Regions from separate parts of the Thauera sp. WB-2 genome, predicted to be linked through region 2. Evidence: predicted binding sites of a transcription regulator. Region 2 holds the regulator's gene; the other holds the start of a gene.
The links. The regulator FNR, encoded in region 2, switches genes on or off when oxygen is low (the NO sensors DNR and NnrR bind a similar motif). The targets are predictions, from matches to a motif close to TTGANCTAGNTCAA.

Region 1 (10,768 bases), 360 kb from region 2:
GCCGCGCCAGCCGCGAGCTTTTCATCGCCCACCCAACGCCGATCGCCTTCAAACCCTCGCGGCGGGCGCCGCTTCCACGCGGGGGACGCGCGCGACGGTTTCCGGTAGGAGCGGCGCCAGCCGCGAGCTTTTCATCGCCCACCCAACGCCGATCGCCTTCAAACCCTCGCGGCGGGCGCCGCTTCCACGCAAAAGCACTCGCCCGCACCCCGCCTGTCCCTCACCTCCCCCACCCCAGCCGCCCTTGATCCCGCGCCCGTGATCTTGCACAGTCCCATGCATCGCCTCGCGGATGCCGACCATGAACGCCCTCTTCCCCCGCACCCCGCTGCTCGCCGGCCAGGACGTCGAAGCCAAGCGCGCCGAACTGCTGCACTACTTCCACGCCACCTTCGACCGTTACGAGTCGCTGTTCGAGGTACTGGCCTGTGACGAGGCCTACTACAAGAAGCCGATCAGCCTGCGTCACCCGCTGATCTTCTACTTCGGTCACACCGCGACCTTCTTCATCAACAAGCTCCTGCTCGCCGGCCTGATCGAGCAGCGCATCGATCCGCGCCTGGAGTCGATGTTCGCAGTCGGCGTCGACGAGATGAGCTGGGACGACCTCGACGAAACCCGCTACGACTGGCCCACGGTGGCCGAGGTCGCCGCGTACCGGAACAAGGTGCGGGCGGTGGTCGACCGGGTGATCCGGGAGACACCCTTCACGCTGCCGATCGGCTGGAAGGATCCGTTCTGGGCGGTGGTGATGGGTATCGAGCACGAGCGCATCCACCTCGAAACCTCGTCAGTGCTGATGCGCCAGCACGCGCTGCACTACGTGAAGCCCCACCCCGCCTGGCAGCCCTGCGCCGAGCACGGCGAGCCGCCCGCCAACACCCTGGTCGACATCCCCGCCGGCGTCGTGCAGCTCGGCCGCAGCTTCGACGAGCCGATCTACGGCTGGGACAACGAATACGGCAGCCACCGCGCCGAGGTGCCGGCCTTACAGGCGGCGCGCCACCTCGTCACCAATCGTGAGTACCTCGGCTTCGTCGAGGCCGGCGGCTACGCCGACGACAGCGTGTGGGACGAGGAGGGCCTGGGCTGGAAGCGCTTTGCGCGTGCCGAACACCCGACCTTCTGGGTACCCGGCGCCGCCGGCTGGAAGCTGCGCCTGATGACCGAAGAAGTGCCGATGTGCTGGGACTGGCCAGTGGAGGTCAATTGCCTGGAGGCGCGCGCCTTCTGCCGCTGGAAGGCGCGCGAGACCGGTCAGCCGGTGCGCCTGCCCACCGAGGACGAATGGAACCGCCTCTACGACCATGCCGGCCTCGCCGACGTGCCGCACGACGCCCCGGCCAAGGCCAACCTGCATCTCGACCACTGGGCCTCGAGCTGTCCGGTGACGCTGTTCCAGCATGGCGAGCTGTTCGACGTGGTCGGCAACGTGTGGCAGTGGTGCGAGACGCCGACCTATCCCTTCGACGGCTTCGACGTGCACCCGATCTACGACGACTTCACTACGCCGACCTTCGACGACCGCCACGCCATCATCAAGGGCGGCAGCTGGATCTCGGCCGGTAACGAGTCGCGCCACGCCGCGCGCTACGCCTTCCGCCGCCACTTCTTCCAGCACGCGGGTTTCCGCTACATCGTCAGCGACGCCCCCGCGCTCAATCCGTCCTCGACCTACGAGACCGACGCGCTGCTGTCGCAGTACGCCGAGTTCCACTACGGCGACGAGGCCTTCGGCGTACCCAACTTCCCGAAGGCGCTCGCCGACATCGCGATCAGCGCACAGCGTCGCTTCGGCAACGGCCAGTTCGGCCGCGCGCTGGACCTCGGCTGCGCCACTGGCCGCGCCAGCTTCGAACTCGCGCGCGCCTTCGAACGCGTGGTCGGCATCGACTTCTCGGCGCGCTTCATCCAGGCCGGCGCCAAGCTCGCCGAGACCGGCGCGCTGCGCTACACCATGCCCGACGAGGGCGAGCTGGTGAGCTACCACGAGCGCCGGCTCGACACGCTGGGCCTGGCCGAGACCGCCGGCCGCGTGGAGTTCTGGCAGGGCGACGCCTGCAACCTCAAGGAGGTGTTCACCGGCTTCGACCTCATCCTCGCCGCCAACCTCATCGACCGCCTGTACAGCCCGCGCCGCTTCCTCGCCGATGTGCCGCGGCGCCTCAACCCCGGCGGCCTGCTGCTGCTCGCCTCGCCCTACACCTGGCTGGAAGAACACACCAAGCGCGAGGAGTGGATCGGTGGCTTCAAGAAGGACGGCGAGTCCTTCACCACGCTCGACGGCCTGAAGGAACTGCTCGCCGCCGACTTCGAGTTGGTGCAGGGGCCGCAAGCCGTGCCCTTCGTGATCCGCGAGACGCGGCGCAAACACCAGCACACCCTGTCGGAGCTGACCATCTGGCGAAAGCGCACATGAGCGCGGTCGACAACCGCGCCGACCCTGCGCCCCTCGCCGACCGCGCCGCCGGCGCGCTGATGGGCGCCTTCATCGGCGACGCACTGGCGCTGGGGCCACACTGGTACTACGACCTCGACGCGCTGCGTACGCGCTACGGCGCGTGGATCTCCGACTACACCGCGCCGATGCCCGACCACTACCACGCGGGCATGAAGGCGGGCGAATCCTCGCAGGCGGGCGTGCTGCTGCGTCTGACGCTGGAATCGCTGGCCGAGCGTGGCAGCTATGACGAGGCCGACTTCTGCCGCCGGATGGACGAGGTGTTCTTCCCGCAGATTGACGGCACGCCGATGCACGGCCCCGGCGGCTATACCAGCCAGTCGATCCGCGAAGCCTGGCGCAAGCGCATGCAGCAGGGCCTGCCCTGGGGCCAGGTCGCCGGCAATGCCGATACCACCGAGGCCGCCGAGCGCACGCTGGCGATCGCGGTGCGCTACGCGCTCGACCCGGCTGCGCTGGCGGATGCCGTCACCCGCAACACCGTGCTCACCCAGACCGACGGCACCGTGGTGGCGATGACGGTGGCCTTCGGCGCGGTGCTCGGCATGCTGGTCGAGGGCCATGCACTCGATGCGGCGATCTCGGCCAAGCTGATGGCGCGGGTGAAGTCCGGCGCACTGCCCTTCCACACCGTCACCTCTGGAAACCTGCAGGCGCCGAGGCCCGGCAGTGTCGAGGTCCCGACCGCCGGCCGCTTCCCCTCGCCGGATGCGCTGCTCACGCAATCCTCAATCGCGCGCGCAGCGCTCGACCCGGACGTACGTATCGAGCCGGCGTGGAAGGTGTCGCTGGTGTATGGCATGCCGTGCGCGGTGTACCACCAGTTCCCCGCCGCCTATTACCTGGCGGCGCGCTTTGCCGACGACTTCGAGTCCGCGGTGCTGCACGCGGTGAATGGCGGCGGACAGAACCTGGCGCGGGCGATGCTGACGGGGGCGCTGGTGGGGGCGCAGGTCGGCTTTAGCCGCATCCCGCAGCGCTTCATTACGGGTTTGGCGGACAGCGCAGCGCTGCGGGCGATCGTGCAGCGCGTCGCAGTGCAGGTGGACACGGACTGAGTCGGATTGCGAATTCTGCACAGCCGTCCGTGCAGATTTCGACCTTGCGCGCTCTAGCGCCGGGCAGCCGCCGTGGAACAGCGCTCGCCGCCGCCTGAGCTCAGGCTCGCTCCGGAGCGAGCCGGGTGAGGGCCGCACGGACGAAACCCTGCGCATCGGGTGTGTAGTCCCAACGCTCGATGACGCAGTCCCGGTGCTCCTCATCCTCGCCCGGCGAGCCAATCCTGGGGGCTGCGTCTGCGCGACGGACTGATGTTGCTGGGCGGCTACCTGGCCACGCTGGCGGCGGTCGCCTCGGTGATACTGCTTTGGTGGGGCGGGGCTTCCGCGGTAACCGGGATGCTGTCCTGGATCGGCCTCACCTCAGGGCAGTAAGCGCACACCTGCTTGCACAAAGCCACGGAAATACTCCGTGCTCGCCAGCGATAATCTGGCCTTCGCCCAACCGCAACCTCCCAGGAAGCCCCGTCATGACGTCCCACCGGTTCGCCCTGCTTGCCCTCGCGCTCGCCAGCCTCCCGCTCTCCTCCCACGCCGTGGACAACATCCGCCCCGGGCTGTGGGAGTTCCGCTCCACCCACCTGAGTGTGGGCGGCCTGCCGGACATGTCGGCGCACATGGCGCAGTTGCAGCAGCAGCTCAAGAACCTGCCTGCCGACACCCGCCGCATCGTCGAGCAGCAGATGGCGCAGCGGGGTGTCAGCCTGGGCGCGGACGGTACGGCGCGCACCTGCATCACGCCTGAGCAGGCTCGCCAGGACAACGTTTTCTCCGGCAAGGTGGAGGGCAATTGCGTGCTCAGCGACGTGATCAGGCAGGGCAACACGGTAACGGGCACGCTGAGCTGCACCGGACCGAGCGCAACCGGCAACTTCCGCGCACGCGTCCACTCCGCGGAGCACTTCACCACGCGCGTGAGCATGCGCTCGACGCGCGGCGATCTCGACGTCGAGACCGAGGGGCGGTGGCTGGCCGCGCAGTGCGCGCGCTGAGCCAGCGGCGGGTGTGAGCCCGGTCACGACCGGGTAGCGGCAGTGCGCCGCAGGCGGAGTGATTGCGCCGCGCCGTGACGGGCGTCACTGCTGCACGCAAGGGACTGCGGGAAAGTGCATCAAGCCCGCCCGACGCGGGCCGTTACGGGTCTTGAAGGCCCAACCCCCAGGCCCCTGACAGAGGTCATCATGAGCACTCAGCCCCTCTCCGTAATCGAGGGCAAACGCAGCGGCAACTGCCCTCACCCCTGGCATGGCAGCGTCGAGCACGCCGTCAACCGTGCGATCCGCGCTGGCTACCGTGTCGGCCGGCGTGTGCGCATCGGCCACATCGCCGGCTGCGTAGTCGGCTATAACATCGGCCACTTCGGCCGTTTCAGCGGCGCGAGCTACCCCTTGTTGGTGCGTACCGAATTCGGCGTCACCAAGTGCAGCCTCGCCGAGGTGGCGGCGGCCTGAAGCGCGGCAGCCCGTGTGCTGCGCGCGCGGCGCGCTCAGCGCACGGGAATGGCGACGGCCTGCGGGACAGGCACCGCGGTGACGTTGTTCTGCGGGCTACCGTCGATCAGCTTGTCGCTATAAACGAGATAGACCAGCGTGTTGCGTGCGCTGTCGACCATGCGCACGATGCGGATCTTCTTGAACAGGATCGACGCGCTCTGCGAGAACACCTCCTCCTGCCTGCGCAGCGGCTCGGCGAACGAGATCTCGCCCACTTGCCGGCAGGCCACCGAGGCGTCGGCAGTGTCTTCCGCCAGGCCCAGCGTGCCCTTCACGCCGCCCGTGCGGGCGCGCGATACGTAGCAGGACACGCCTTTCACCTTCGGATCATCGAACACCTCGACGACGACCTGGTGGTTCCGACCGATGAGCTTGAAGGCGGTGTCGACGCTACCGACGGTTTCGGCCTGCGCCAGCGGCGCCAGCAGGACGGCTCCGAGGGCAAGCAGGGAAATGATCTTCACGAGTCTGGACTCCGGTTTTGGCGCGGGCCGCCAGTATGGCACCGGCCGCGAGGATTTACCCTGGATCAAGGCAGCGCGGTAGCGTTGAGCGTATCAGTTGGTGATCCTGCCTGGGGCGTGTTGCCCTGGCGCCGCCTCACCCTGCTCCGAGCCCCTGCCGTGCCTGCCGCCCTCGCTTTCCCCGATCGTTCTGACCACACCGCACCGGTTACCGGCCGCATCCCCGGCAGCAAGGCCATGTGGGTGGGCATCTTCTGCGAGCTGACCGAGTTCGCGCTGCTGTTCGCGGTGTATTTCATCGCCCGCGCACACAACCCGGACGCATTCGAGGCCGGGCCGGGACGCTTGTCGCTTGCTGCAGGCACCGGCTACACGCTGATGCTGCTCACCAGTGGCTGGTGCGTGGCGCGCGCGCTGCATGCGATGCGCGCCGGGCGCAAGCCGGCCTGCCTGCGCTGGTTGCTGGCCGGTTTCGTGTTCGGGCTGGGCTACCCCTTGATCAAGATCCTCGAACTGCGCTGGAACTTCAGCCACGGGCTGGACAGCGACGCCGGGGTGTTCGTGGTGACCTACTACTACCTCACCTTCACCCACCTGGTACATGTGTTCTGGGGACTGCTGGGCATGCTGTGGGTGATGGCACGCACCGCCGGGGGCGCCTACACGGTGGCCGAGCATGGTGGCCTGGAAGCCTTTGCCTGCTACTGGCACGCGACGGACATCCTGTGGCTGATGATCTTCCCGCTGTTCTATGTGCTGCGATGAGCCCAATGCCGACCAAGGGACCGAGACAATGAGCGAAACACGCAAGGTCGACCTGGCGTGGCTGCTGCTGGTGCTGCTGAGCGTGGCAGGGGCCGGCCTGGGCGGACGGGCAGATGCCGGCTTGGGCGTTGCCGTGATGGTCGCCGTGGTCATGGCGGTCAAGCTGCGGCTGGTGTGCGACCACTTTCTGGAGCTGCGCAGCGCGCACCAGCGCATCAGGCTGGCAGTGTACGCATTCGCCTACGGGATGCCCCTGCTGGTGGTACTGACCAGCGCGTTTGGCGACACCCTCGCCCGCCTAACCGGCGCGCTCATACCCTGACGCCCTCTACCAGTGCGGCGGCACCTCGTCCTCGGGGCGCAGCGGGTTGCCGGGCTGGATGGTCTTGACCTGCTGGGCAAGCTGGCGCAGCTGCTCGCGCTGCAGTTCCAGCGCCTGCTGCTGCCGCCATACCGTGCGGTTGAGTTCGTCGAGCAGATCCTCGGCAGCCATCAGCTTGGTCTCGAGCTTCTCGAGGCGGTGTTCGAGGTGTTGTTCCATGAGGCGCGGCGGTTCCTGGGAGGGGGTTGCAGACAAGAGGACTGCAGACGAGAGGGCCACAGACGAGAGGGCCGCAGATTCTAGCCGCTCGCCGCCCCGCCATGGCGATCCAGTGCCCAGGCCACATGCTCGCGCACGATGGCGCTGTCGTCCTGCGCGCGTGCCTGCAGGGCAGCGAGGACAGCGGCGGTGGTCGGCGCATTGCCCAAGGCCACGGCAATGTTGCGCAACCAACGCTCGTGGCCGATACGGTAGATCGGACTGCCCGCCGTGCGCTCGGCAAAGTCGGCCGCCGACCAGGCGAAGAGCTCGACCAGCGTGGTGCTGTCGAGGCGATGCCGGGGCGCAAAGTCGGGCTCGCAGCTGAGTTGGGCGAAGCGGTTCCAGGGGCAGGCGAGCTGGCAGTCGTCACAGCCGTAGATGCGGTTGCCGACTTGCGGGCGCAGCGCTTCCGGTATGGCGCCCTGCAACTCGATGGTCAGGTAGGAGATGCAGCGCCGCGCATCGACACGATAGGGCGCGACGATGGCGCCGGTGGGACAGGCGTCGATGCAGGCCGTGCAGCGGCCGCAGTGCGGCTCGAGCCGTTCGTCGACCGGCAGCGGCAGGTCGGTGAAGATCTCGCCGAGGAAGAACCACGAACCCGCCGAGCGATCGAGCAGCAGGGTATGTTTGCCGCGCCATCCGAGTCCGTTGCGGCTGGCGTGCTCCACCTCCAGCACCGGGGCGGAATCGGTGAATACGCGGTACTGGTGCGGCACGGCAGCGGCAATGCGCTCGGCGAGCTTTTGCAGGCGCGCACGCAACACCTTGTGGTAGTCGCGCCCCAATGCGTAACGCGACACATAGGCGCGTTGCGGGTCGGCAAGCGCCGCGCCGGCGTCGGCAGCCGCGGGCCAGTAGTCCATGCGCGCACTGATCACGCGCACGGTACCGGGCACCAGCTCGGCTGCGCGCGCGCGCTTGAGGCCGTGTCGCGCCATATAATCCATGTCGCCGTGGAAGCCAGCCTCCACCCAGGCCATCAGCCCCGGCTCGGCATCCGTGAGGTCGATTCCGCCCACGCCGATCGCATTGAAGCCGAACTCCCGCCCCCACTGTCTGATCTGCGCAACAAATTCAAGCCCGTTGCTCGGGCCCCAACCCGACACCGCGGCAGGCTGCGCGCCCGCCGCAGACGACATGTCCGGTGCCCCCGCCACACTGTCCCTGCCCTGACCTGACGCCATCACCACGAGGTTCCCATGATCGAGTTGAATCAAGCTGCCGATGATAGCGGCGCCCGCCTGGACGCGCACTTGCCGGCGGAAGCCGACACCGAAGCACTTGGCGCGGCACTGGCGGCGGCACTCGCGCCCGGCCTGCGGATCTGGCTGCAGGGCAACCTCGGCATGGGCAAAACCACCCTCACCCGTGGCGTGCTGCGCGCCCTCGGCCACGAGGGTAAGGTGAAGAGCCCCACATACACCTTGATTGAACCTTACGTAGTTTCTAGATTAGACTTATATCACTTTGATTTTTATCGCTTCAATTCGCCCGAAGAATATCTGGACGCGGGGCTGGACGAGTACTTCGAAGGACGGGGCGTGTGCATCGTGGAGTGGCCCGACAAGGCGGCCCCCTACATCCCCTCCCCCGACCTCGAAATCCAGCTTCGAACCGAAGCCGACGGGCGCTTTGCGGAGATCAGCGGACACACGGATGCGGGGCGGAAATGCGTGATCGAACTGGGGAAGACATTGCAGGGTGCAGGCCCGGTGCCCGGGACGAATTGATCGGGCAGGTCGATGCTGGCCACGCGGTCGCTACGGTCACGGCCGGCGTACGTGGCCTGAATCGGCGCCAACTGCTCAAGTTCGCAGGTGCGTCGCTCGCGCTCATGGTCAGTCCGGTGGGCCACGCCGCACCGGCCAGCCTCGTCGCGGTGCGCGTGTGGCCTTCGCCCGTTTACACGCGGATCACCCTCGAAGGCGCGTCGGCGCTGCGCTTCAGCCACATGCTGGTGCAGGACCCCGACCGCCTGGTGGTCGACCTCGAAGGCGTGCGCCTCGACAGCGTGCTGCAGTCCCTGCCGTCGAAGGTGCTCGACAGCGACCCCTACATCCGCCAGATTCGTGCAGGCCAGAACAGGCCGGGCGTGGTGCGCGTGGTCGTCGAGCTGAAGGCGCCGATCAATCCGCAGGTGTTCACCCTGGCTCCGGTCGGCAACTACGGCCACCGACTGGTGCTCGACCTCCACCCCACCGAAGAACACGACCCGCTCATGGCGCTGATCCTCAAGGACTCGCCGATGGACGCTGCGATGGGCGAGGACGGCAAGGATGCAACGCCGGTGGCGCGCGCGCAGGGCCGCGAGCCGGCGCGCCGCGAACCCGCCAAGCAGCCCGCTGCGAACCGCCTCTACACCGTGGTGCTCGACCCCGGCCATGGCGGCGAGGACCCGGGCGCGATCGGGCGCGGCGGCAGCTACGAGAAGAACGTGACGCTGTCGATCGCGCGCCGCCTCAAGCGCAAGATCGACGCCGAGCCCGGCATGCGTGCAGTGCTGACGCGCGACGGCGACTACTTCGTACCGCTGCATCAACGCGTCGCACGCGCTCGCCGGGTGCGCGCCGACCTGTTCGTGTCGATCCATGCTGACGCCTTCGTGCGCCCCGAAGCCAATGGCAGCTCGGTCTATGTGCTGTCCGAGCGCGGCGCGTCGAGCTCGGCCGCACGCTGGCTGGCGCAGAAGGAAAACGACGCCGACCTCGTCGGCGGCGTCAACCTTGCACGCCAGGACGGCCACATTGCCCGCACCCTGCTCGACCTGTCGCAGACGGCAACGATCAACGACAGCTTCAAGCTCGGGCGGGCGATGCTTGGCGAGCTCGGTACGGTGAACCGGCTGCACAAGCCCGAAGTAGAGCAGGCCGGCTTTGCCGTGCTGCGCGCGCCCGACATTCCGTCCGTTCTGGTCGAAACCGCCTTCATCAGCAACCCGCAGGAAGAGCGCCGGCTCAACGACGAGGCCTACCAGGAAAAGATGGCCAACGCGCTGATGCGCGGCATAAAGCGCTACTTCCAGGAGCATGCGCCCAGCACACCGACGCGCGTCGCCCGCCTCGACTGAGTCGTCGGTAACGCGGCGCCAGCGCTCGACCGTCCGCTCCGCGCCTTGGCCTCGAAGCCCGCAGACGCGGGCTTTGTCGCTATAATTGCGGCTTTTTCAGGCGCTTATGCAGGTTCATCGCGGGATTCCCGAGCATGCCGATACGCCTGCGGTGCTCACCATCGGCAACTTCGATGGCGTGCATCGCGGTCACCAGGCGCTGCTCTCGCTGCTGACCGGAAAGGCTCGTGCACTCGGCCTGCCGGCGGTGGTGCTCACCTTCGAGCCGCATCCGCGAGAGTACTTCAGCCCTGCCGACGCACCGGCACGACTGGCCTCGCTGCGCGAGAAACTGCTGCTGCTGCAGTCCGCAGGCGTCGATCGCACCTACATCTGCCGCTTCGACGCACGCTTGGCCTCACAGTCGGCGCAGAGCTTCATTGACGACACGCTGGTGCGCGGACTGGGCGTGCGCCATCTGTTCATTGGCGACGATTTCCGCTTCGGCGCACGCCGCCAGGGCAGCTTCGCGATGCTTCAGGAGGCGGGCGTGACCCATGGCTTCGGGGTCGAGTCAATGCCGACCCTGTGCGTGGACGACGAGCGGGTATCGAGTTCGGCCGTGCGCAATGCGCTCCTCGAAGACGACCTCGGCCACGCCGCACGCCTGCTCGGCCGCCCCTACAGCATTGCCGGCCGTGTCAGCCACGGCGACAAGCTGGGCCGCCAGTTGGGTTTCCCGACCGCAAACATCCAGATGAAGCACCGCCGGCCCGCACTTACCGGTGTCTATGTCGTCAGTGTCGAGGGCCTGGCCGAAGAGCGCATCCTCGGCGTCGCCAATATTGGCGTACGGCCTACCGCAACGGCGCGCGGCCGCGCCCGACTCGAGGTG
Region 2 (10,768 bases):
CTGATCAAGGAGTGGTACCTCGCCTTCACCCGCCATACGCAGGACATGCTCTACGAGACGCCGGGGCTGTCGAACAAGGAGCGCAGGCGCGCAGCCTTCTGGTGGCGGAAATGGCTCAATGCGGTTGCGCCGACCAACTTCTTCTGGACCAACCCTGTTGCGCTCAGGCGCGCGATCGAGACCAATGGCGACAGCCTGAGGCGTGGCTTCGAGAACTGGCTCGCCGACCTGCAGGCCGGCAACGTTCGCATGACGAGCCCGGATGACTTCCGTGTGGGCGAGAATCTCGCTACCACGCCTGGTGCCGTGATCTACCGCAACAGGTTGCTCGAGGTGATCCACTATGCCCCGACCCAGAAGCGCGTGCGTGCCGAGCCCGTGGTGATCATCACGCCCTGGATCAACAAGTTCTACGTGCTCGATCTGGTGCCGCGAAAGAGCATGATCCGCTTCCTGCTCGATCAGGGGCTCGACGTGTTCATCACCAGCTGGAAGAACCCTGATGCCAGCATGAGCGAGGTGGGCTTCGATGACTACCTGATCGAGGGCATCGACGAGATCGTCCGTCAGGCGCGCGCCTTCACGGGCGCCGCAAAAGTGCATGCCGCCGGCTATTGCATTGGCGGCACCGCACTGGCGATGTACATGGCGTGGGCGAACCGGCGCTATGGTGAGGCCGAGATGCCGGTCGCCGACTGGACCTTGTTTACGACGCTGGTCGACTTCCACAAACCAGGCGACATCGAGGTCTTCATCGATGAGAGCAGCATCCGCTACCTGACCGAGCAGATGGCTCGCAAGGGCTACCTGGACGGCAAGGAGATGGCCGCCTCGTTCAGGCTGCTGCGCTCCAACAGCCTGATCTGGCATTACGTCGTGCATGGCTGGCTGTACGGAGAGTCACCGCCGCCATTCGACGTGCTGTTCTGGAACATGGATACCACCCGCATGCCGTACCGCATGCATGCCTGGTATTTGCGCGAACTCTACCTGCACAACAAGTTGATCCAGCCAGGGGCCTTGCAGGTCGCCGGTGAGGCGCTCGACCTCGCGGCCGTTTCGCAGCCGCTCTATGCGGTTGCGGCCGAGGACGATCACATCGCGCCGTGGCTGCAAACCTTCAAAGTGGTGCACCACGTTGGCGGACCGGTGCGGCAGGTATTGTCGAGTTCCGGGCATATCCTGGGCATCGTCAATCCCGTCGTCGATCCGCCCAAGCGCCACTACTGGGTCGAAGCCAGCACACGCGACGATACGCCGGAAACCTGGCGTCAGCGCGCCAAGCGTTGCGAGGGGAGCTGGTGGGAAGATTGGATGCGCTGGCTCAAGCCACGCTGCGGCGCGCTCGTGGCGGCGCGCCCGGTGTCGACCGAGGCTTTTCCCGCGCTTGCCGATGCGCCAGGGCAGTACGTGCTCGAGCCCTGAACGGCTACCGTGCTGCAACGGCCTCAGGCGTTGTGCCGTGCCAGGCGTGCAGGGTCGTGCAGGGTGATGCGCTTGCCCTGCACGCTGATCAGGCCTGCTTCGCTGAGGTCATGGAAGATTCGCGACAGCGTCTCGGGGGTCAGGTTGAGGCGCGAGGCGATCACCTGCTTGCTGGTGGGAAGCGCAATCTCGCATGGCGTGTCGCTGTCCGCCACCTGCAGCAGGTAGCCGATGACGCGCTGCATGCTCGAGCGCAGCGAGTAGGTTTCGACGTCCTGGATCAGGCTGTGCAGACGAATCGCCATGCCGGCCAGCAGTTTGTGAGCGAAGGTCGAATCCTGGTCGATGAGTTCGGTCACGACCGCATGGCCGACATGGATCAGCACCGTGTCGCACAAGGCCTCCGCAAAGACCGGGTAGGGGTGGTTCATGAACATCACCGCCTCGCCGAAGCTCTGCATCGCACCCACGATCTCGACCACCTTCTCGGTGCCCTGTGGCGACGAGAAGGCCAGCTTGATCTGGCCCGATACGACGAAATAGAAGCCGTGGGGCTGGTCGCCGCGCTGGAACAGCACTTCGCCCCTGCCGACATGCCGATCGCGGGTGTAGCGCGACACACGCTGGATATCCGACTCCGACAACTCACTGAACAGCGGGATGCGATGCAGCAGGGCAGGGATGTCGACATGGGGGTGCTGGGACATTGCTTTGGCTCCGGAACGATTCGTAATCTTACCCGAGACGGGCGACAATACCTGTCGCCCCGAGACCGGCAGCTTGCCAGCCCTTGCAAGGAGAAAGGATGTACTACGCGATCAAACACCTTCACGTCGTCTGCGTCGTGCTCAGCGCAGCGGGTTTCCTGCTGCGCGGCATGTGGATGCTGACGGGCAATCCGATGCTCTCGCACCGGCTCACCCGTGTGTTGCCGCACATCATCGACAGCCTGCTGCTGCTGTCAGCGATCACGCTGGCGGTCATGATCGCGCAGTACCCGTTTGCCGCCGACTGGGTGACCGCCAAGGTCGGTGGCCTGGTTGCATACGTGCTGCTTGGCACGCTTGCACTCAAGCGCGGCCCGACCAAGCCGGTGCGTGCGGGCGCCTTTGCGGCCGCCCTGTTCGTGTACGTATGGATCGTGTCGGTCGCCTTCACCAAGAATCCCGCAGGCTTCCTTGCCTGAACAATGGCGGCCGTCGAGGCGGAGCGGCCAGCGTCAGCGCGCGCCGTGCTGGTGCTGGATCAGGCGCTTGAGCCCGGTGGGATCGAGCAACTGCACGTGCTTCTGTTGTACCGAGATCAGCCCTTCGTCCTGGAAGCGGGAGAAAGCGCGAGACACCGTCTCGAGCTTGAGCCCCAGGTAGGAACCGATCTCCTCGCGCGTCATGCGCAGGTGGAATTCCTGCGCCGAGAAGCCGCGCGCATTGAAGCGCTGCGACATGTTGAGAAGGAACGCCGCCAGCCGTTCCTCGGCGCGCATCGAACCGAGGAGCATCATCACGCCGTGGTCGCGCACGATCTCGCGGCTCATCACCTTGTGGAACTGCAGTTGCAGGCCTTCCACTTCGTGTGACATCTGCTCGAGCTTGTCATAGGCGATCACGCAGACCTCGCTGTCCTCGAGGGCGATCGCATTGCAGGTATGCGACTCTGCACTGATGCCGTCGAGGCCGAGAATCTCTCCGGTCATCTGGAAGCCGGTCACCTGATCGCGGCCGTCTTCGAGCAGCACGTCGGTCTTGAACGAACCGGCGCGGATGGCGTAGATCGCCTCGAACGGATCGCCCGCACGATACAGGCTTTGCTGGCGCTTGACCTTGCGCCGCGCGCCAACGAGTTCGTCCAGGCGGTTCAACTCGCTGTCGGACATCCCGAAGGGCAGGCACAACTCGACCAGGTTGCACTGCGAACAGGCAGACTTGAGCCCGTTCACGGTAATTGGCACGCTCGCCCTCATCTGCACGATAATCCTGCTTCCCCGACAAAAGACGCCAGACCTGGCTCAGGAGTGGTTCGATCGGGCAACACATCACGCCCGTTGACCCACGTCAACCAAAAAAACGCGGCGATCTGCCATTGTTTGGCACACACTGCCGCAGCAAGATCATGACAAGCCAGAACCAACTCATCTTCGATCCGCAACTCATCCGCCGATTCGACATCAACGGACCGCGCTACACGTCCTATCCGACAGCGGACCGCTTCGTCGAGGCCTTCAACGCCGATGCGCTCAAGGCCTGGCTCGCAAAAAGGGCGGTCGGCGGCGTCAGCAAACCGCTCTCATTATACTTCCACATCCCCTTCTGTAACACGATCTGCTATTACTGCGCCTGCAACAAGATCATCACCAAGGATCATGGGCGCTCGGCCAAGTATCTGAAATACCTGGCCAAGGAGGTCGCGATGCAGGCGGAATGCCTGGAGGGCAGCCGCCAGGTCACGCAGCTCCACCTCGGTGGGGGAACGCCGACCTTCCTGTCGCATGACGAGATGCGCGAGCTCATGGCCGCGGTGCGCGAACACTTCACGCTCGTTCCCAATGGCGAATACTCGATCGAGGTCGACCCGCGCAAGGTCGACTTCGACACCGTGAAACTGCTCGCCGAGCTTGGGTTCAACCGCATGAGCGTTGGCGTGCAGGACTTCGCCGAAGATGTGCAGGCGGCGGTAAACCGCATCCAGAGCTATGACGAGACCAAGCTCGTCATCGACGCGGCACGTGCCACGGGCTTCAAGTCCGTGAGCATGGACCTGATCTACGGTCTGCCCAAGCAGAACGTGATCAGCTTCAACCGTACCCTCGAGCAGGTGCTGGAGATCTCGCCCGATCGCATCTCTCTCTACAGCTATGCCCACCTGCCGGGCCTGTTCAAGCCGCAGCGCCGCATCAACAGCGGCGACATGCCCACTGCAGACACCAAGCTGCAGTTGCTGCAGCTCGGCATCCGCCGCCTTACCGAGGCCGGCTACGTCTATATCGGCATGGACCACTTCGCCAAGCCGGATGACGAACTCACCGTTGCCCAGCGCCAGGGCCGTCTGCACCGCAACTTCCAGGGCTACTCCACCCAGGCCGAGTGCGATCTGCTTGCCTTCGGCGTATCGGCAATCGGCAAGATCGGTCCGGTATACGCGCAGAACGTCAAGACGCTCGACGAGTACTACGATGCGCTCGACCGTGACGAGCTGCCGGTCCTGCGTGGCATCGAACTTACCGCCGACGACCTGTTGCGGCGTTCGATCATCCAGGCGCTGATGTGCCACTTCGAGCTGTCCATGCAGTCGATCGAGATCGCCCACCTGATCGACTTCCGCTCCTATTTCGCCGAGGAACTTGCCGACCTGCAGGAGATGCAGAAGGCCGGGCTGGTGAAGATCGAGGGCGACTGGATCAGCGTCGAGCCTGCTGGTCGCCTGCTGGTGCGCGGTGTCGCCATGGTGTTCGACCGCTATCTGCGCGCAGACCGTGAGCGCGCGCGCTACTCCAGGGTGATCTGAGTCACGCGATCGCGAGGGCGGGGCGATTTGTCGCATGCGGTTGCGGGCGTGCAGGCGTAAAATGCGCTTTTGCCTCGCGCCGCACCGGATCGCTCTTCTCCCATGCCCGAAACAGGTTACCTGGCCGTCTTCCTGATCGGCCTGCTCGGCGGCACTCACTGCGTGTCGATGTGCGGCGGCATCGTCGGCGCCCTCACCATGCAGGTTCAGGTGCCCGGCGGGAAGCCGCAGTGGCCGCTGCACCTCGCCTATAACCTGGGGCGGATCGGCACCTATACTGCGCTCGGCACCGCTGTGGGCTTTATCGGTTCGGTCGGCATGCTGTACGACGGCATGCTGCCGGTGCAGATGACGCTCTATGTGCTGGCCAACCTGATGCTGGTTGCACTCGGCCTTTACCTCACCGGTTTTACCCGCCCGCTTGCGCCGTTCGAGCGCGCCGGCCATGTGCTGTGGCGGCGCATCCAGCCGGCGACACGTCGTTTCCTGCCAGCGCGGTCGCCCAGGCAGGCCTTGCCGCTTGGCATGCTGTGGGGCTTCATCCCCTGCGGACTCACATACTCCATTCTGGCCACTGCGCTCGTCACCGGTTCGGGTGTGCGCGGCGCCGGGCTCATGCTCGCCTTCGGTCTTGGGACGCTCCCCAACCTGCTGCTGGCCGGCATGCTGTTCAAGCGTTTCCGCGACTTCACCCGCAATCGCAAGGTGCGCATCGCTTCGGGGCTGCTCGTGCTTGGCTTCGGGCTGTTCGGCCTCTACCACGCGCCCACGCTCGGCGGCGACCTGTGGAGCGGCGTGGTGTGCATTACCTGAGGCCCTGGCGCGGCGGGCCGTCAATCAATGATGAGGAGAAGTGCTGCATGAGCGAAGTGACGATCAAGGTCGAAGGCATGAGCTGCGGCGGCTGCGTCAGGAACGTGACCGGTGTGCTCAAGGGCATTGCCGGTGTCGAGGACGTGCAGGTGTCCCTCGAACAGGGCAGTGCGACCGTGCGCTTCGATCCAGCGCAGGTTTCGGTCGACGCCATGCGTGCAGCGGTGGAGGATGCCGGGTTCGATGCGCCGGCCTGAGCGTGGCCGGTGGGCGTGGTGCAGTGCAAGACATTGTGGTTTCCCCCTATAATCCGCGCACAATTTTTCCACGGGAGGGATGTATGGGTTTCGATCTGGTCAGCGCCGGCAAGGACGTGCCGAACGACATCAACGTCATCATCGAGATCTCCGCTCAGGGTGATCCGATCAAGTTCGAGGTGGACAAGGACAGCGGCGCCGTCTTCGTCGATCGCTTCATGGGTACCTCGATGCGTTACCCGCTCAACTACGGCTATGTGCCGCACACCATCGCTGGCGACGGTGACCCGGTGGACGTGCTGGTCGTCACCCCGTTCCCGCTCGCGCCCGGCGTCGTGATCCGTTGTCGCCCGGTCGGCGTGCTGAAGATGGAAGACGATGGCGGCGTCGATGCCAAGGTCGTCGCCGTGCCGGTGTCCAAGCTGACCCCGCTGTACGACAAGGTGCAGAGCACCGACGATCTGCCCGAGCTGCTGATGAAGCAGACCGTGCACTTCTTCGAGCACTACAAGGACCTCGAGCCCGGCAAGTGGGTCAAGATCCTGGGCTGGGGCACGGTCGAGGAAGCCAAGCAGGAGATCGTCAACGGCTTGGCCGCAGGCAAGAAGTAAGCTGCCTCGCAGTACTGATGAAAAAAGCCGCGGTCACCCGCGGCTTTTTTCATGCTGCGTGCGGTGCTCAGTCGGGAATGCGGGCGATATGCAGCAGGTTGGTGCTACCGCTACGCCCGAACGGCAGACCCGCAATCACCACCACCACGTCGCCGGGGGCCGCGAAGTCGTGCGCCACCGCGGCGCTGGCGGCATGGTCCACCATCTCGGCGACGTCGTGTACTTCCTCGAAGGGCACCGCGTGCACGCCCCACACCAGAGCCAGGCGTCGTGCCGTACCGACATGCGGCGTCAGTGCCAGGATCGGGGTGGCAGGGCGCTCGCGGCTGGCGCGCAGGCTGCTGAAGCCGGTCGTCGTGTAGGCCACCGTGGCAGCGGGCTCGAGCAGTCCGGCCACGCGTCGCAGCGCGCAGCAGATCGCGTCCGGGGTGTTGGCCGCAGCTGGCGTGTGGCTCGCCTCCAGCCCGCTGCGCCAGGCCGGGTCGTGCTCCACCTCGCAGATGATGCGGTGCATGATCGATACCGCCTCGACCGGATACTGGCCGGATGCGGATTCGGCCGACAGCATCACCGCATCGGCGCCGTCATAGATCGCCGTTGCCACGTCCGAGGCTTCTGCGCGGGTCGGTACCGGCGCACCGATCATCGACTCCAGCATCTGCGTCGCGACCACAACCGGGCGGCCAGCGGCACGTGCCGCACGTACGATGCGCCTTTGCAGCACCGGCACCTGCTGCGGTGGCATCTCGACGCCAAGGTCGCCGCGCGCGACCATGATGCCGTCGGCCAGGGCGACGATGGGCTCGAGTTGCTCGATGGCGGCCGGCTTCTCCAGCTTGGCCATGATCCAGGCCTGGTCGCCGATGATTTCTCGCGCCTCGCGGATGTCCTCCGGGCGTTGCACGAAGGACAGTGCCACCCAGTCCACCCCGAGCGCCAGGCCGAAGTCGAGGTCGGCCCGATCCTTTGCAGTGAGTGGCGAGATCGGAAGCACCACGCCGGGCACGTTGACGCCCTTGCGATCGGACAACACGCCGCCCACCAGCACGGTGGTATCGGCGAAGTCGGCACCGAAGGCGTCCACCCGCAAGCGCAGCTTGCCGTCGTCCAGCAGCAGTTCGGTACCCGTCTCGAGCGCGGCGAAGATCTCGGGGTGGGGCAGGTTGACGCGTACGGCGTCGCCCGCCGTCGGGTCGAGGTCAAGCCGGAAGCGCGCGCCCGGGCCGAGTGTCACCCGGCCTTCGGCGAAGCGACCGACACGCAGCTTTGGCCCCTGCAGATCCATCAGCACGCCGATCGGGCGGCCGAGCTCGTGCTCGACCTCGCGGATCTGCTTCATCCGCTCGGCATGGTCCTCGTGGCTGCCATGGCTGAAGTTCAGGCGGAACACGTCCGCGCCGGCCAGCGCCAGTTCACGGATGCGCTCGCGACTGGCGCTGGCCGGGCCCAGCGTGGCGAGGATGCGGGCACTACGTTCGCGTTTCATGCGGTTTTCTCCAGGGTGGCGGGCTCGGCGCGGATTGCAAGTGCAGCAACGCCGGCACGGGCGACCTGTGCGTCCTCGCCGGCCTTGACCCCGGAAACACCGACTGCGCCGATCACGCTGCCGTCTACCAGGATGGGTTCGCCGCCTTCGAGCGGCACCACCGGCATTGCCAGCGCCGCGTAGCGGCCGTTATTGACCATCTCTTCGAAGGCCTTGCTCGGCTTGCCGCTGAGCACGCTGGTGCGCGCCTTCTCGGGTGCCACCATTGCGCTCATCAGCGGCGCGCCATCCATGCGCTGAAGCCAAAGGGCATGCCCGCCGGCGTCGCAGATGGCAATGCTCACCGCCCAGCCGTGGGCGCGTGCCTCTGCCTCGGCCGCGGTGGCGATGGAGCGTGCATCCTCAAGGGTGAGGGCGTGGGTTGATCTCATAGTCGTTGTCTCTTGGTCGTTGCAGTCGAGCGCGATCATGCCCGCGCCCTTGGCGGCGCCTGGATGCCGGCGAGGCGCTCCGTCAGCGCTCTCCCAGGTCGGTGAAGCGGATCCACTGCGCGCCCTTCCACAGCACCGTCCGCCCCATCTCGTAGAGCTGGTCCATGCCCTCGACCACGGTCAGGAAGTGGTTGCCCGCGAGCTGGCCCATCTTGCTGGCGAAGCAGCTGCTGCCGTACGCGAACAGGATTTCGGTCTCGGAGAAGCCGCCGGGATAGAGCAGGATGTCGCCGCGCGAAGGATGGCTGGTGTGGTTCTCGAAACCCAGGCCGGTATCGAACTCGCCCAGCGGCACCCATACGGCCTCGCCGCTCCAGCGCGAGTGGATCACCTGGTTCGAGAACGGCAGCAGGTCCAGGAAGGCGGCGCAGGTCTTGGGCGCGGCAGCTTCTTCCAGGCGGGCGACGAAGCGGAACGAGCCGACGTCGATGGCGAGGTGGCGCATCGGAATCTCCTTCGGTGGGTGGGTGGCACGTCGGGGAGAACGTGCCACCCGGGTTACGCCGATCCGTGCCGGCGCTTTGTGATTATGGGCTGTAAGGGGTTGGGGGCGGACCGGCGAGCGTTTACTGCCCGATCTCGAAGTTGGCCATCTTCTCGAGCGCGCGCACCATCGCCGAGTGGTCCCACTTCGCGCCGCCGTGCGCGCTGCAGGCGTTGAACAGCTCCTGCGCGGTGGCGGTGTTGGGCAGCGACACGCCGAGCTGGCGGGCGGTGGTGAGCGCCAGGTTGAGGTCTTTCTGGTGCAGCTCGATGCGGAAGCCCGGGTCGAAGCTGCGCTTGACCATGCGTTCGCCATGCACTTCGAGGATGCGCGAATTGGCGAAGCCGCCCATCAGCGCCTGGCGTACCTTGGCCGGGTCGGCACCGGCCTTCGCGGCCAGCAGCAGGGCCTCGCCCACCGCCTCGATGTTGAGTGCGACGATGATCTGGTTGGCGACCTTGGTGATCTGGCCGTCGCCGTTGCCGCCGACCAGGGTGATGTTCTTGCCCATCAGTTCGAACAGCGGCCTGACCTTGTCGAATGCCGCCTCGCTGCCGCCGACCATGATGGTCAGGCTGGCTGCCTTGGCGCCGACCTCGCCGCCGGAGACCGGGGCGTCGAGGTATTCGCAGCCGAGGGCGTTGATGCGCTTGGCGAAGTCCTTGGTGGCAACCGGTGAGATCGAGCTCATGTCGACCACGATCTTGCCCGCCGACAAGCCGGCCGCGACGCCTTCCGGGTTGAACAGCGCGTCCTCGACGTGCGGGGTGTCGGGCACCATGGTGATGATGATGTCGGCCTTGCGTGCGACCTCTGCGCCGTTGGTGCAGGGCTGGGCGCCGGCTTCGAGGAGTACGGCGGGGGTGTCGCCGTGGGTGTGGGTGAAGACGGTATGGCCGCCCTTGATGAGGTTGCCCGCCATGGGGGTGCCCATGATGCCGAGGCCGATGAAGCCAATGTTTGCCATGATCTTGTTTCCTGGATGTGATTGAAGCTGGGTCATTCTTTGCAGGAGCGCCGCAAGGCGCGAGCCTGTCTCAACCCGCGAGTGCCTGGATCCAGCCCAGCCCCTCGCGGGTGCCTGCGGCGGGCTTGTATTCGCAGCCGATCCAGCCGTCGTAGCCGAGCCGGTCGATGAAGCCGAACAGCCAGGCATAGTTGATCTCGCCGCTGCCGGGCTCGTTGCGGCCGGGGTTGTCGGCGATCTGCATGTGGGCGATCCGCGGCAGGTGCTTGGCGATCGTGTTGGCGAGTTCGCCCTCCATGCGCTGCATGTGATAGATGTCGTGCTGCAGGTACAGGTTGCTTGATCCGACTTCATCGATCAGCGCGATCGCCTGCGCCGTGCGGTTAAGGTAGAAGCCGGGGATGTCGAAGGTGTTGATCGGCTCGACCAGGAGGCGGATGCCGGCCTCTGCGAGCTTGCCAGCGGCAAAACGCAGGTTGGCGACGAAGGTCTCGTGCACCTTGCCGCTATCCACGCCGGCCGGCGCAATGCCAGCGAGACAGTTCAGTTGCCTGCAGCCGAGCGTGGTGGCGTAGTCGAGCGCACGGCCGACGCCGTCCTGGAACTCTCCGACCCGGTCCGGATGGCAGGCGATGCCACGTTCGCCGCCTTCCCAGTTGCCGGCCGGCAGGTTGTGCAGGACCTGCACCAGGCGGTGCTTGTCCAGGCGCTCGGCAAGCGCGTCCTTGTCGAA

Region 1: LQF09_RS12375 (cytochrome c oxidase subunit 3 family protein) is a predicted target of FNR. The motif match lies at 5,532-5,545, and genes of this name have one in related genera.

The regions. Positions count from the first base shown of each region.
Region 1 is NZ_CP088935.1:2,699,442-2,710,209, forward strand. It holds gene ovoA (5-histidylcysteine sulfoxide synthase) at 302-2,419, shown strand; gene LQF09_RS12355 (ADP-ribosylglycohydrolase family protein) at 2,416-3,519, shown strand; gene LQF09_RS12360 (DUF3617 domain-containing protein) at 3,990-4,511, shown strand; gene LQF09_RS12365 (hypothetical protein) at 4,701-4,970, shown strand; gene LQF09_RS12370 (CreA family protein) at 5,006-5,476, opposite strand; gene LQF09_RS12375 (cytochrome c oxidase subunit 3 family protein) at 5,714-6,241, shown strand; gene LQF09_RS12380 (cytochrome C oxidase subunit IV family protein) at 6,270-6,563, shown strand; gene LQF09_RS12385 (SlyX family protein) at 6,570-6,782, opposite strand; gene queG (tRNA epoxyqueuosine(34) reductase QueG) at 6,863-7,966, opposite strand; gene tsaE (tRNA (adenosine(37)-N6)-threonylcarbamoyltransferase complex ATPase subunit type 1 TsaE) at 8,027-8,557, shown strand; gene LQF09_RS12400 (N-acetylmuramoyl-L-alanine amidase) at 8,497-9,894, shown strand; gene LQF09_RS12405 (bifunctional riboflavin kinase/FAD synthetase) at 10,001-10,768, shown strand, end outside.
Region 2 is NZ_CP088935.1:3,064,366-3,075,133, reverse strand. It holds gene LQF09_RS14035 (PHA/PHB synthase family protein) at 1-1,425, shown strand, start outside; gene LQF09_RS14030 (Crp/Fnr family transcriptional regulator) at 1,449-2,132, opposite strand; gene LQF09_RS14025 (SirB2 family protein) at 2,231-2,611, shown strand; gene fnr (fumarate/nitrate reduction transcriptional regulator Fnr) at 2,645-3,385, opposite strand; gene hemN (oxygen-independent coproporphyrinogen III oxidase) at 3,535-4,926, shown strand; gene LQF09_RS14010 (sulfite exporter TauE/SafE family protein) at 5,029-5,739, shown strand; gene LQF09_RS14005 (heavy-metal-associated domain-containing protein) at 5,787-5,996, shown strand; gene ppa (inorganic diphosphatase) at 6,080-6,607, shown strand; gene pyk (pyruvate kinase) at 6,675-8,093, opposite strand; gene LQF09_RS13990 (GlcG/HbpS family heme-binding protein) at 8,090-8,524, opposite strand; gene LQF09_RS13985 (DUF3830 family protein) at 8,607-9,029, opposite strand; gene LQF09_RS13980 (2-hydroxy-3-oxopropionate reductase) at 9,151-10,035, opposite strand; gene hyi (hydroxypyruvate isomerase) at 10,106-10,768, opposite strand, start outside.